DNA from 3 places in the Paenibacillus sp. FSL R5-0928 genome. Region 2 is predicted to be linked to each of the others. Evidence: riboswitches for the same ligand, from Rfam matches in the RefSeq annotation. Region 2 holds a riboswitch; each other region holds the start of a gene.

Region 1 (3,285 bases), 3.3 Mb from region 2:
CAAATTGATAATGAGCTCAACTGTGAGATCAGTGAATTTTATTCGGAGAGTGACCATAAGGCCTTCCGGGAATGGCTACAGCAGAAATATGTTACGCTTGAGCATTTGAACGAGGCATGGGGAGCTGTTTTTTGGAATCAAAGCTATAGTGACTGGTCTCAGGTCTATCTTCCACGTCCGACTCCAGTACCGAAGCAACCCAATCCTCATCAGGCATTGGATGAAAAACGGTTTATTTCGGACAATACAATTTCTTTTGCCAAAAACCAAGCGGATATCATTCGTAAACTTGCCCCTAAGCAATGGGTAACCACGAACGGTCTGTTCGGTCATCTCGATAGCCATGAAATGACGGATGAACTGCTGGATTTCTTCAGCTATGATTCCTATCCTCAGTTCTCTACTATTTTTTATGACCCGAATGAGCGGAATCCGCTGAATGATAGAGGCTGGGGACTGTCGTTATCTGTTGTTCGTTCGATATCCCCGAATTTCTGCATTATGGAGCAGCAGTCGGGCCCGGGTGGCTGGGTGAACCGGATGGATATGCCTTCTCCAAAGCCCGGGCAGATGCGGTTATGGACTTATCAGTCGATCGCTCATGGGGCAGATATGGTGTTATATTTCCGCTGGCGGACAGCTACGATGGGCAATGAAATTTATTGGCATGGAATCAATGACTATCATAATCAGCCTAACCGGAGAGTGCGGGAAGCGGGGCAGATCGGTCAGGAGCTGGCAGCAGCAGGTCAAGCGTTTATCGGTACTCATAATCAGGCTAACGTTGCTATTGTTCGTGATTATGACAATGAGTGGGATGGAGAATACGATGTTTGGCATGGCCCGTTTATGTGGAAGAGCAATAAGGAGTGGTACAAGGCTCTTCAGCGGAAGCATATCCCGAATGACGTGCTCTATTTGCGCAAAAAAACAACGCTGGAGGAGCTTGCAAGGTACGACGTGCTTATCTATCCTCACCCAGCGATTATGACAGATGAGACAGCGTCTCTGCTGGATGAATATGTTCAACAAGGCGGCAAACTGATCTTCGGCTGTAGAACTGGCTATAAGGATGAGCGCGGTCAATGTTATATGCGTCCTTTCCCAGGTACTGCTAAGGATCAATGCGGGATCACAGTTGAAGAATTCACAATGGTTAAGGGCAGTCGTCAGCCAACAACAATTAGCTGGTCGGGCGCGACCGAAGTCGTTACAGGAGCAGATGACTTTAATGATATTCTCAAAATAGAGGAAGCTTCGGTTGAAGTGATGGCGGTTTACGCCTCTGATTATTATGCGGGAAAACCGGCGGTAACTAGAAATCGTCGCGGCAAGGGTGAGGTTTGGTATTACGGAGCCGTATTTAACGAACAGGCAGCGGCTGAGATCATAAATTTAATGGATCTACAATCGCCAGCAAATTGGCTGAAGCTCCCAGAAGAGGTAGAGCTGCAAGTCCGTACCGGAGCTTCTTCCAGTTATGCTTTTTTGCTTAATTATAGTGAGACTCCTGTCACGATCCATCTTCATGAGACCAAAACAGATTTACTGAGCGGCACAACATTGTCGGGCGAGGTGCTTCTGGAAGGATTTGGGGTATTGGTGTTATACTAACGTACACATTGATCTCACATTTGAGTAGATTTGGATAATTCTCTCTTTTCGGTTATACTTTGAAGTAGCAATTATATAGTTACGGGAGCTTGGTGGGACCAGGCTGAGAGGATAGTTATAACTATCGACCGTCAAACCTGATCTGGATAATGCCAGCGGAGGAAATGGAGCTCTATTTCTATTTGTCTACTCTAAGGCCTCATCTTATACAGATGTGGCCTTTTCTATGTGTGGGGAGTAGACCGTCTCCGCTTGATCAAATCACCTTATAGGAGGAATTGAGATGACAAGCGAATTGAACAACGATCCAATCAATTTATCAGCTTTTCCAGCAAGTCAAAAAGTGTATGTAAAGGGTTCACGGCCTGATATTCAGGTGCCTATGCGGGAGATCTCACTTAGTCCAACTGCGGGCATAGACGGCGAAGAGGAGAATTCCCCAATTCATGTCTATGACACAAGTGGGGCTTACACGGATGCTAATATTCATACTGATATTCGTCAGGGGTTAGAGCCCAATCGTCTAAGCTGGATTGAGGAACGAGGGGATGTGGAAGCGTACGAAGGAAGAACCGTGAAGCCTGAAGATAACGGGAATGCAACGGGAAAAGCTGTGGCGGAAGTGTTTCCAGCGCTCCATAGAAAACCTTTGCGAGCGAAAAAGGGGCGTAATGTCTCTCAAATGCATTATGCACGCAAAGGGATTATTACTTCGGAAATGGAATACGTTGCGATTCGTGAGAATGTGACACCGGAATTTGTAAGAGATGAAGTAGCCCGCGGCCGCGCCATCATTCCAGCGAATATCAATCATCCAGAGAGTGAACCAATGATTATTGGGCGTAATTTTTTGGTAAAGATCAATGCCAATATTGGAAACTCCGCAGTATCCTCATCCATAGAGGAAGAGGTGGAGAAAATGAGATGGGCTACCCGCTGGGGTGCAGACAATATAATGGATCTCTCCACAGGTAAAAACATCCATACGACACGCGAGTGGATCATCCGTAATTCTCCTGTTCCTATTGGAACGGTGCCTATTTATCAAGCTTTGGAAAAAGTGAATGGGAAAGCGGAAGATTTAACGTGGGAAGTATACCGTGATACGCTCATTGAGCAAGCGGAGCAAGGGGTTGATTATTTTACCATTCATGCGGGAGTTCTGCTTCGTTATATCCCGTTGACGGCACAACGTATGACAGGTATTGTTTCAAGAGGTGGCTCCATTATGGCGGCATGGTGTCTTGCGCATCATCAAGAGAACTTTTTATATACACATTTTGAAGAGATATGTGAAATCATGAAGCTGTACGATGTTTCTTTTTCCCTAGGCGATGGATTACGTCCGGGTTCGATTGCTGATGCGAATGATGAAGCACAATTTGCCGAGTTAGAGACGTTAGGTGAATTAACAGCTATGGCTTGGAGTCATGATGTACAGGTGATGGTAGAGGGTCCAGGACATGTGCCGATGCACTTGATTAAAGAGAATATGGATAAGCAACTTGAAACTTGCAACGAAGCCCCTTTTTATACGTTAGGTCCACTGACTACAGATATTGCTCCGGGGTATGATCATATTACCTCTGCTATAGGCGCAGCGATGATTGGTTGGTTCGGTACAGCAATGTTATGTTACGTAACTCCGAAGGAGCATCTTGGCCTGCCTAA
Region 2 (3,285 bases):
TTTCTCCAAGTAATTTTGCAGCGCCGACAGCACAGAACAGAACACTAAATAAAACAATCCTGCTTCGGAGTATACCAGCAGAGGCTCATAAGTGGTAGAGGCTACCTGCTGTGCGGTTCTAAACATCTCCGTATAGGTGATGATCGCTGCAAGCGAAGTATCTTTAACCAAGCTAATAAAGGAATTGGATAACGGCGGTACAGAAACGCGCGCAGCTTGTGGCAGAATTACGCGGCGCAGAGCCTGCCCACGAGTCATCCCGACTGAGAAGGCAGCTTCCCATTGGCCTTTATGTATCGACAGGATAGCAGCGCGTACGATTTCCGATGAATAAGCCCCTACGCTAAGAGTAAATCCAATGGTGGCGGCAATGAAGGGGTCGAGTACAATACCAACAGCCGGCAAACCATAAAATATAATAAATAGCTGCACTAACAATGGGGTTCCTCGAATAACCCACACATAAAAACGGGCGATTAGCTTCGGAATTACCCACGGAGAAAGACGTGCCAGCGCGGTTAGGATCGCCAAAATCAATCCAAGCACAAAGGAAAGTAGCGCCAACGGAATGGTAAAAGCCACCCCGGCTTTTAGCAGGGGTAGCAGTGTGTCTAAGAAAATTTGTATTTTGCGGTCATCCATTATTCAGACATCCTTTTTAGCTTCCAGGCTTAATTAGCCTTGCTAGCCTTGTATTATTTTGAAACGTCAGCTCCAAAGTATTTCTCGGAAATTTTCAAGTACGTTCCATCACTCTTCATCTCTGTAATCGCATCACTGACCGCTTTCACCAGCTCATCATTACCTTTCAGGAATACCGCGGCACTTTGTGATCCTTCAGGAATCTCATCAACCACTTTAATTTTTGCATCTGGTTTTTGTTTTTTTAGATCCAGATAAGACAAGCCATCATTCACAGTTGCATCAATACGTCCCGAAGTCAGCAGGTCCATCGCTTGATTGAAACCATCTGTAGCTACGATTTCAGCACCGTTCTCACGAGCGATATCGGATAAATTACTTGTCAGGGATTGTCCGGCTTTTTTACCTTTAAGATCGGCAAAGGTCTTAATATCCTCATTGTCTTCGCTCACGATCAATACTGCTTTGGATACGATATAGGGTTCAGAGAAATCATATTTCACTTTGCGATCTTCGTTAATGGAAACTTCATTGAAAATGACATCAAACCGTTTCGCATCCATCCCAGCAAAAATACCATCCCACTGAGTTTCAAAAAATTCAGCTTTGACACCTAAACGTTTGGCTACTTCTTCAGCAATTTCCACGTCAAAACCAGTCAATTTCCCCGCAGTGTCATGATAAGTAAAAGGTGCATAAGTCCCTTCTGTACCTATCCGCAATTTGCCGCTGGCCTTCACAGCCTCCAAACTGTTTTGCGCTGAAGATGCTGTTCCACCATTCGTTCCAGCTGTTGGTTCAGCAGCCGTATTGGTATTCGAATTATTGCCGCAAGCCGCTACAAGGACCACGGTTAACGCCAATATAATAGTTAAACTCCATTTTTTCATTATTAAATCCCCTCTCTCTATCCGGTTTTTTTCCGGCAAATTGAATAGTACACTGCCATCACATGATCGTCAATACTTTTTTCCGATTATATACATCGGAATTATAATATTAACTAGATTCCTACCTATATCTTACCCAATCTTGGATTAATCCTTCACTTCTTTCTCTCTTTACTTCTCAGAAAGATATGGTATATTTATAAACAAATTAATATGGACCTGTTATTTCACTAGGGGAGTCGGCCGACTGAGACGGAGCTTCAAGCTCCGGACCCTTGGAACCTGATCTGGATCATACCAGCGGAGGGAAGTGGAGCAGAATTTTCATCAAGCATGTTAAGTGTTATTATGCAGAATGAACTTTTTGACCCATTCATTTCCTCTGGAAATGGATGGGTCTTTATTTGTTTAGGCGCTCCACAAAAATTTTAGGAGGTTAGATCATCACGACCATTTTATCTATTCAAGGCCTAACCTACTCTTTTCCGGAATCTGAGCAACCCCCTGTATTCGCAGATCTATCCATGGATATCAGGCAAGGGGAATTCGTCTCCGTAGTAGGTGCTAGCGGATGCGGGAAAAGTACATTTTTCAAAACGATTGCCGGTTTACTCGAACCTACTCACGGAAAAATAAAACTCTCTACGCACCCGTCAACCGCTAGTCGTTTAGGCCAGATCGCTTATATGCCTCAGCAGGATTTATTGCTGCCTTGGAGGACAGTGCTCGACAACTGCCTTTTGCCTTGGGAGATCAAGCCCAGATTTAGTAAACAGGATACGATCACTCAGATTCGGGAAATGTTGACCCGCTTCGGCTTAGCAGATGTAGAGAAGGCTTATCCCCATGAACTTTCGGGAGGAATGAAACAGCGAGTCGCATTTCTGCGCACCTTAGTGGCTGGAGGCGGAAGTGGTCTTATGCTGCTGGATGAGCCCTTTGGCGCTCTCGATGCCATGACCAAACGCGAGATACACCGTTGGCTGTTGGAGTTATGGGGTGAATTGAATCAGACGATTATGCTCATCACTCATGATCTGGAAGAAGCACTATTGCTCAGTGACCGGATTTATTTATTATCTGGCGGTGCGCACAGCGAATTACAGGAGATCGTTGTGGATCTACCAAGGCCAAGACATTATAAGATGAACTATGAACCCCGGTTTATAGCACTACGGGAAGAGTTGGAGCGAAGATTGCATGCAACCTATACCTTTTAAAAAACATCTAGACAACTATGGTCCCTTCCTTCTTCTGGTACTGCTCATTCTTGTAATCTGGGAGTCGGCTGTTCGCCTTCACATGATTCCAGCCTTTATTCTCCCTGCACCTTCCTCTATTGGAATCGCATTGATCGAGCACAGGCAATTATTATTTGGACAGCATTTATTGGCGACGTTACAGGAGATACTGGTGGGTTTTGTCCTTTCTGTTATTTGTGGTGTATTGCTGGGCACTGGAATGTTCCTGTATCGCCCCATAGAAAAGGCCATCTATCCCTTTCTTATCATTAGCCAGACGATCCCATTAATTGCGCTATCCCCCATTTTTATTATGTGGTTCGGATATTCGCTGTGGAGCAAAGTGGCTGTGGTGTTTTTGACGGCTTTTTTTCCAGTCGTAGTGAGTACATATGATGGACTTCGTACAAGTGGCCAGACTTACAAGGACTTATTATTAACATTTGGTGCAAACCGCTGGCAGCTGCTTGTCAAAACCCAAATTCCACTGGCGTTGCCTGCTTTTTTCTCTG
Region 3 (3,285 bases), 2.6 Mb from region 2:
TTCCTCAAGTAACGTCCAACCTTCTTGGTTCTGAAAGCCGACTTTTTGAGCTCTTAAATTATAAGGTGAGTTCAAAAAGCCAACTTTGATAACGAAGTAATTCAGGAAGCAAACTCGACGTCGAATCTTGAACGAACTTGGGAAGTCCGGTACTCACGTAGCACATCACTACGCTCCGTTCCTCCTTCCTCAAGTAACGTCCAACCTTCTTGGTTCTGAAAGCCGTCTTTTTGAACTCTTAAATTATAAGTTAAGTTCAAAAAGCCAACTTTGATAACGAAGTAACTCAGGAAGCAAACTCGACATCGAATCTTGAACGAACTTGGGAAGTCCGGTACTCACGTAGCACATCACTACGCTCCGTTCCTCCTTCCTCAAGTAACGTCCAACCTTCTTGGTTCTGAAAGCCGTCTTTTTGAACTCTTAAATTATAAGGTAAGTTCAAAAAGCCAACTTTGATAGCGAAGTAATTCAGGAAGCAAACTCGACGTCGAATCTTGAACGAACTTGGGAAGTCCGGTACTCACGTAGCACATCACTACGCTCCGTTCCTCCTTCCTCAAGTAACGTCCAACCTTCTTGGTTCTGAAGTCCGCTCTCTACTCCGCCGGTAAAAAATCATTACTGAATGCACTAGCAGCATCCAGCGGTTTATCCAGCAACTTCAGATCATACATCCAGTCGCCGTAATTTTGCCAGACCTCGGTTTTTTGCTCGCCCCAGCGGGCAGCATCGTCCTTGTATTTTGGGCTAAGCCATTTTTGGCTAGCTAGGACAAGGTCGGCGTCCAGGTCAGGAACGGCCTTCGATAACATACCGGCAGCCTCTTCCGGATGATCAATGGCATATTGATAACCTTTTGATGTGGCTTTCATGAAGGCCTTCACCAGCTCAGGATGATCTGCAATTTGCTTCTCACTCGTCGTCAGCACAGGCGTGTAATAATCGAGCTGTGGCGCATAATCCTTTAAGTACAGCATATCCAATGGCTGGCCACGCAACTCAGCCTCAACGCCAGTCCAAGCGTAGAAAATCCAGGCGAAATCAATGTCACGTTTGACGGCGGTAAAATAATCAGCTTCACCGATACTGATCAGCTTCACCTTTTTCACATCGCCACCTTCAGGATCCATGATGGCCTTCATGGCTGCTTCTTCGGCCGGTGAGCCCCAGCCTCCGTAGGTTTTACCTTCGAAATCCTTTGGTGATTTAATATTGCGATCTACTGGAGCGGCGAATCCCGACGTATTATGCTGAATAATAGCTGCTATCGAGACAAGGGGCACGCCTTGTAGACGGGCTAGCGTTAATCCTTCTTGGGCGCTGATGCCAAAAGCGGCTTCGCCAGAGGTAACCATAGTATCAGAACCCGCTGCGCCTGGCTGAACGATCTCGACGTCCAGGCCTTCTTCAGCGTAGTAACCAAGATCCTTAGCTACGTATAGACCGGTATGATTTGTGTTCGGTGTCCAGTCGAGTGCGACTTTAACTTTGGTGAGCTCTTTTGGAGCATCCGTCCCAGCCGCTGCAGTTGGATCAGTAGCATTTGCTTTGTTTCCGGCTGTATTCCCATTGTTGCTGCCGCATCCGGCAATGGCAAGAATGAGTACACAGGTGAGGCACAACGTAAGTGCTTTTTTGAGGTGCATGTCTTCTTCTCTCCTTTAAGGTTACAAGAATCCCGTCTTCACAACATGAACCGTAAAGTGTAGTATGTACGTTTTTCTACATCTTTTAGTGATCTTACAAAAAAAGCGCCCCGAGTGATCGGGACGCTGGCTTGGCGCAAGGTTAGTCAAGGTCACAGGGACCAGAACCAATTGGCGATTCCTACGCTGGCATTATCCAGATCAGGTATAAGGGTCAGTATCTTGTGGGATACAATCTCAGCCGGCCAATTCCAGCACCCCTGGTTCTATGAAGTTAACGGGTATTTCTATGTGCAATATAAGTAAGTATAAGTTTTGTACCCATACTTTATATCTTATATTTCTCGCATACGGTGTATTATAGACGGCTGTACTCGGAATGTCTAGTAGTGCACTCCTGAATTTTTCCAATCCAGTAGTTTCTTTTTTGCTAGTCTAGATCTTTATATTTCTTGCGGTGACGCCGTTTAAGCTCACTAACCAGCGCCCCTAGCGTGAGGACAACGCTGATCAGAATCCCGCTCATGATCACGAAGAGGGCAAGAAATTCAAAGGGGGAATATCCAATCATTTTACTCCATTGAATCTTTCCATCCAGATCGTCAATGACCTGATTCATGCCGTAAATCCCGCTTACTACCGTAAATACAGTGAGAATCATCAGCAGATTATCCCGTCGCTTGGACTGAAACTTATCCTGATACTGAAACAGATCATTTAAGGTTTCTTTCACTTCCTCGAACAAAGCGTCGTTTCCGTATACTTTGCGCAGCTGAAGAAATATCTCCCGGCCCTGCGACTGCGAAATCAACTCCAAGAAGTAGAACTTCGCCGAGAACTTATTAATGGAGTAAATTAGATTGTCTATCTCCTCATAATCATGATTAATCCGAAGTCGGGAGTGCATATTGGCGAGCTTCAGCAGAACGATTTTGTGGAAAATATTGAGTAAAAATCCGTAATAATATTGCCCGTACATCTGGTTGGCTAGACTAACAGCAATCTCCTGTTCAGCCCGGGTCATGCAGCAAAAGGTCTGCTCATTCATCATATAATACGTGTCTGGGCCCCAGCGATTATAGGAATGCTCATGACAATAGTTTGCAATATACGCTGGATCGCTTGCACTGGCATAGGGCTTTCCGTTCAGATCAATTCCATCAAGCTGTGAGGCGCGATAGCGTAGATTTACACTAATCTCATCAGAACTTTCTTCATTCTGAAAGCCGTAAAAAGCTTGTACCTGCATTCTTTCATCTACGAAAAAAGGAAGGGTCTCAAAATAAGCCCCATTGATATCCGATTGATCCAGATATGGCTCCAGTCCATCCACCAAATTTCGGAAGACAAAATCCTCTACCATCTCATAGGTCTGTTCCCCGCAATGAATATAAGTGTAGTCATCCTGTATGAAGGTTTTCTCTAGCGCACGGAAACGATCCGCGAATTCTAGGGCAATACTAAAGGGAATCGAATCCCCCTCCAGCTGGACACGTATCGTCACGAATCCAAGCTGAAAGGGACATATGAATATATCCGTCGAGAGAATTTTGAAAAATATAGATTGCTGCGGAATCTCCAGAATGCAGTCGAGATTATTTACTCTGGAAAAACGGCGAAACGAGTCGGCATCCTT

The links. A riboswitch is a leader RNA that binds a small molecule or an ion and turns the genes downstream of it on or off. The one in region 2 is predicted to bind thiamine pyrophosphate.
Region 1: another riboswitch for thiamine pyrophosphate. It lies ahead of thiC (phosphomethylpyrimidine synthase ThiC); the one in region 2 lies ahead of MKZ16_RS13790 (ABC transporter ATP-binding protein).
Region 3: another riboswitch for thiamine pyrophosphate. It lies ahead of MKZ16_RS02115 (ABC transporter substrate-binding protein); the one in region 2 lies ahead of MKZ16_RS13790 (ABC transporter ATP-binding protein).

Annotation. Positions count from the first base shown of each region.
Region 1 covers NZ_CP150225.1:6,376,453-6,379,737, reverse strand. Annotated here, with positions in the region: gene MKZ16_RS28780 (beta-galactosidase) at 1-1,614, shown strand, start outside; TPP riboswitch at 1,686-1,795, shown strand; gene thiC (phosphomethylpyrimidine synthase ThiC) at 1,898-3,285, shown strand, end outside.
Region 2 covers NZ_CP150225.1:3,087,470-3,090,754, reverse strand. Annotated here, with positions in the region: gene MKZ16_RS13800 (amino acid ABC transporter permease) at 1-642, opposite strand, end outside; gene MKZ16_RS13795 (amino acid ABC transporter substrate-binding protein) at 696-1,532, opposite strand; TPP riboswitch at 1,755-1,858, shown strand; gene MKZ16_RS13790 (ABC transporter ATP-binding protein) at 2,057-2,752, shown strand; gene MKZ16_RS13785 (ABC transporter permease) at 2,733-3,285, shown strand, end outside.
Region 3 covers NZ_CP150225.1:473,868-477,152, forward strand. Annotated here, with positions in the region: gene MKZ16_RS02115 (ABC transporter substrate-binding protein) at 600-1,649, opposite strand; TPP riboswitch at 1,811-1,921, opposite strand; gene MKZ16_RS02120 (hypothetical protein) at 2,080-3,285, opposite strand, start outside.